One region of the Streptomyces sp. NPDC048417 genome, then DNA from elsewhere that is predicted to be linked to it. Evidence: riboswitches for the same ligand, from Rfam matches in the RefSeq annotation. Region 1 holds a riboswitch; the other holds the start of a gene.
The links. A riboswitch is a leader RNA that binds a small molecule or an ion and turns the genes downstream of it on or off. The one in region 1 is predicted to bind cyclic di-AMP.
Positions count from the first base shown of each region.

Region 1 (2,442 bases):
CTGGACGGACACGCATTGGACACCTGGGACATATGGGGAGTCGTACCGTGGGCCCTGGAGAGGCGCAGGAGGACGGGTCCGCAGCCGTCCGCACCCTGGCCCGCTTCCTGCCCGCCCTGCTGATCGTCGTCGGCGTCTGCTACGACGTCCTCACCCCGAGTGCCTTAACGGCCGTCCCGTTCTTCACGGCCGCCCCGCTGATCGCCGCGCCCCTCTCCTCGCTGCGCACCACCGTCCTGACCGGCCTCGCGTCCTTCCTCGCCGCCTACGCCGTGCACGCCCGCTTCGGCTTCGGCCCGGACGTCGACACGGTCACCGAGGTCCTCACCGTGGTCACCGTCGCCGCCCTCGCCGCCGGCATCAACCGGGTCGTGCGCCTCGGTGACCAGCGCCTGGCCTCAGCCCGCGAGATCGCCGAGGCCGCCCAGCGGGCGGTCCTGCCCGAGCCCGCCGAGCGGATCGGCGGCTTCGAGATCGCGGCCCGCTACGAGGCGGCCCAGGAGGGCACCTTCATCGGCGGCGACCTGTACGCCGTCCAGGACACCCCGTACGGCGTCCGACTGGTCGTCGGCGACGTCCGCGGCAAGGGCATGGGCGCGGTCGCCGCCGTCGCCGTGGTCATCGGCGCGTTCCGGGAGGCCGCCGAGCAGGAGGCCACGCTGGAGGCGGTGGCGGGGCGGCTGGAGCGGGCGCTGGCCCGCGAGGGCGTCCGGCGCGGCGGCCTGGACGCGTTCGAGGGGTTCACCACCGCCGTACTCGTCGAACTCCCGCACGGCGACGGCACGGTCCGGGTCGTCAACCGCGGCCATCCGCCGCCCCTGCTGCTGCACGGCGACGGCAAGGTGTGCCCGGTCTGGGTGCCCGAGGCCGCGCTGCCGCTCGGGATGGCCGAGTTGGGGGCCTGGCCGGACCGGGCCGCCGAGCACACGTTCCCGAGCGGGGCCACGCTGCTGCTGCACACCGACGGCCTCTCCGAGGCGCGGGACGCGCACGGCCGGTTCTACGACCCGGAGCGGCGGCTGACCGGCCGTGTCGTCACCGCCCCCGGCGCGCTGCTGGCCCGGCTCGCGGCCGAGGTGCGCCGGCACACCGGCGGCGGCATGACGGACGACATGGCGCTGCTCGCCGTACGACGGCCCTGAGCGCGATCACCCGGCCGCCCTGGGGTCTGTCACCCTCGGTGCGCGGACGACCGCCCTCCGCATAACGCCTGAGTCACCATCAAAACGTGTGTGACTCCTGAGCTGAACAGAACGCAGGGTCAAGTAGACCGTTTTTGACCGTTCTTGACAGGTAAGTCCATGCTTTGAAAGCTTAATGATCAAGGCGAACAGCTTGGAATCTGACAGCCGGGTCTATTAACGTTCGATAACGCAGCGCGGTCGTCCCAGCCGTCACCCGCGACGGCTCCGTGCGCACGCGCCGAATCCCGCAAGGGAACCGGGGAACCACCACCTTGGGGTGAATCGCAAGGCTACCGCCGGGTACGAAACGGCCGGTATACGCGCGTAGGAGACCTTCCCGCTCCGAACCCGTCAGCTAACCCGGTAGGCAGCGGAAGGAAAGGAGTGCGCCCGCGTGGCGTCCAACCGGCCTGCTCCGACAGCCCCGTTCGTGCCCAGCCAGCGTCAACCCGAGACCTTCGGCTACGGCGGCTACCGCACCGACGAGGGCCCCTGGGAGGAGTGGAACCCCACCGAGGAGTCCCTCGCCCCGGTACGCGGCCGGCACCGCGTCGCCAAGCAGCGCGGCGGCGGACTCGCCCGCAGCTCCACGGTCCTCGGCGTCGGCGTCATCGCCGCCGTCGGCGCGGGCGGCATGGCCAGCGCCAACACCGGCAAGCCGCCGGTCTCCATCTCGCTGCCCGACCTGCCGTCCTCCGTCGACTCCCTGCTCGGCGAGGACGGCGGCCACCAGGCCGTCCAGACCGCCCTCAGCAGCGTCACCACGACGACCGCCACGGACGCGGACGACTCCTCCTCCGACGCCGGGGAGGCGCTGCGCAGCCGGATCATCGCCCAGGCCGAGCAGCAGCAGACCCAGCTCGACGTCAAGGCCACCGCCAAGGCCGTGGCCGCCGCCGACAAGGCGGTCTCCGACGCGGAGACCAAGGCGGAGCAGACGGCGGCCGCCAAGGCCGCCGACGCCAAGGAGCAGGCGCAGGCCGCCGAGAAGCGGCAGGCCGAGCAGAAGCGGCTCGCCGCGCTGGCCAAGCAGTACACGCGGCCGGTCGTCTCCTACACGATCACCGGCACCTTCGGGCAGGCTGGCTCGATGTGGGCCTCCGGCTACCACACCGGCCTCGACTTCGCCGCCCCCACCGGCACGCTGATCAAGGCCGTCCACAGCGGCACCGTCACGGAGGCCGGCTGGGCCGGCTCGTACGGCTACCGCACCATCCTCACCCTCGACGACGGCACCGAGCTGTGGTTCTGCCACCAG
Region 1 covers NZ_JBEZKI010000051.1:22,111-24,552, reverse strand. Annotated here, with positions in the region: gene AB0D59_RS47970 (PP2C family protein-serine/threonine phosphatase) at 48-1,142, shown strand; cyclic di-AMP (ydaO/yuaA leader) riboswitch at 1,411-1,571, shown strand; gene AB0D59_RS47965 (M23 family metallopeptidase) at 1,579-2,442, shown strand, end outside.

Region 2 (2,442 bases), on a different contig from region 1:
CCGCCCAGCCGACGAACGCCCCGTCGGGGCCGGGGTCGCCGACGCCCTCGGTGAAGCTGTCCCCCACCGCCACGTACGACCCGATCACTGATGCATTGTCACTCTTCGAATCGTCTGCCACGTCGGGCCATGATTCACCTTCGACTGTGACCTACGCGACCGTAATAAGGGGTTGACTAGCGGTGAGATAAGACACTGCTAAATACTTCACCAAGGTCGGAATAAGGTTCTGATCAGCGGTGTTGACGTGACGATCAGCTGGACCGACGCGCCGGAGGCCGGACCCGGGGATCGGGGGTCCGGCCTTCGGAGTGTGTGTCAGATCAGGGGGGTATCGGGTCAGCCGACGGCGACGCCCTTCGAGCGGAGGTAGCCGACCGGGTCGATGTCCGAGCCGTAGTCGGGGGTGGTCCGGATCTCGAAGTGGAGGTGCGGGCCGGTGACGTTGCCGGTGGCACCGGAGAGGCCGACCTGCTGGCCCGCGGTCACGGTCTGGCCGACCGAGACGGAGAGCGCGGAGAGGTGGCCGTACTGGGCGTAGTAGCCGTCGGCGAGCCTGATGACGACCTGGTTGCCGTAGGCACCGCCCCAGCCCGCCGTGACGACCGTGCCCGCGCCGACGGCCTTGACCGGGGTGCCGGTCGGGACGACGAAGTCGACGCCGGTGTGGTAGCCGCTGGACCACATGCTGCCGGCCACGTGGTAGCCCGTGCCGACAGCGCCACCGGTGACCGGGAGGGTGAAACCGGAGGCGGTCGCCGTCGACACGTCCGAGGAGGACGCCGTGTTCGAGGACGACGACGAGGAGGGGGCGGAGGACTGCGAGTCGGACTGTGCGTGGGACCGCGTCTGGGACCGGGAGTCCGAGCCCGGGGTGTCCGTCGTCGCGGCATGGCGGCCGCCGAGCGTGAGCTTGAGACCGGGGTGGATCAGCGAGGGGTTGTCGCCGACGGCCTGCCGGTTGTCGGCGTAGAGCCGGTGCCAGCCGCCGTTGACGTTGTGTTCGCGGGCGATCTTCGACAGATAGTCGCCGGGCACCACCGTGTAGATGCGGTTCGTGGAGTTTCCGGTGACGGAATCCTGAACGGCGGACTTCTGAGCGGCGGCCTTTCGTACAGCCGCCTGCTCGACGGCCGGCAGCGAATGCGTGGCCTTTTCGGAAACGGACTGCGAGGTGGCCGCGTGGGCGCCGGTGGCCCCCATGAGCGGCAGAGCCAGCGCGGCGCCACCGGTTCCGGCAACGGCCATCGAGCGGGTGAAACGCTGGGACTTGGGGCGGCGGTGCTTACCCTTCGCGGGCATGACGCATTCCTCTCCGGCGCCTGCGAGGTGAGCTGTCGGGTTCGGGCTGGAGCTGCCCGGCCACGCGGGAAGACGTGGCTACACCCCTAGCCGTCCCGGGAACCGGAACAGGCGGTCATGCCTGGTGGGTCCCCCGCTCCTGCCGGGCACGGGTAAGTGTGTGGGGACTCCGGACGGCGGCAGGATTCGGCGTTCCGTCCGGATGCGTGGCGAACGTAAGCGAGTAAGACGCGCGTAAACAAGCGGCAGTTTCCGTCTGTTCCAGTTTCGCTTGATCCGTTACGGGAATTCCCGGTCACCCTCCGTGAATGACAGCCTTCCGTGCTTTTCCAATCCCCTTGAAAAGCACCGGAATTACGTGAACATGACGCGCGACGGACGGTCACGAATATGACGCTCCTCACGCACGTCACGCCACGTCAGCTTATTCCAGACCGAGTCGCAATGAAGGCGCCAAATCGGTCAGACAGCTCAGATGTGACGTAGCCGGAGAACCGTCGCATCCAGGTCGCCGCGCAGGTCGGTGCGCAGCCCGTGGTGCAACAGAACGGCACCTCGATGCACTTCGCCCGTTTCGCGGCATTCGTACGATGCTGCCGGGTCGAGGCCCTGCAAGCGCAGCGCCGGCATCGGCTCGCCGTAGCTCTGCGCCTGGAGCCAGGCGAGGACGACGGTCTCGTCGCCCAGCGTGTACTGCACCGCACTGAGCCCGCCGGTCGGCGGCCGCAGCCGGAACTGGTCGCCGCGCTGCACCAGGGGCCGGATGTCCTTGTAGAGCTCCACCCAGCGGCCGGCCTCGGCGAGTTCCTCCTCTGTCCACTGCGAGAGGTCGCCGCCGACGCCGAGCGCCCCGGCCATGGAGCTGACGAAGCGGAAACGCAAGCTGCTGACCCGGCCGTTGAGCTGGTGGTTCGGGCTGTCGGTGACCCAGGCGGACATCACCCGGGCCGGGTGGATCTGACTGAAGCCGTGCTGGATGGCGAGCCGGTCCAGCGGGTCGGTGTTGTCGGAGGTCCACACCTCGTCGGTACGGCTCATGATGCCGAGGTCGATCCGGCCGCCACCGCCGGAGCAGGACTCGATGGCGACGTTCGGGTGGGCCGCCCGAATCCGGTCGAGCAGGGCGTACAGCCCACGGAC
Region 2 covers NZ_JBEZKI010000048.1:33,403-35,844, forward strand. Annotated here, with positions in the region: gene AB0D59_RS46940 (SGNH/GDSL hydrolase family protein) at 1-88, opposite strand, end outside; gene AB0D59_RS46945 (LysM peptidoglycan-binding domain-containing M23 family metallopeptidase) at 340-1,302, opposite strand; cyclic di-AMP (ydaO/yuaA leader) riboswitch at 1,307-1,467, opposite strand; gene AB0D59_RS46950 (alpha-galactosidase) at 1,774-2,442, opposite strand, start outside.
Region 2: it holds a riboswitch for cyclic di-AMP, as region 1 does, so the genes downstream of both, AB0D59_RS46945 (LysM peptidoglycan-binding domain-containing M23 family metallopeptidase) here and AB0D59_RS47965 (M23 family metallopeptidase) in region 1, are expected to answer to the same signal.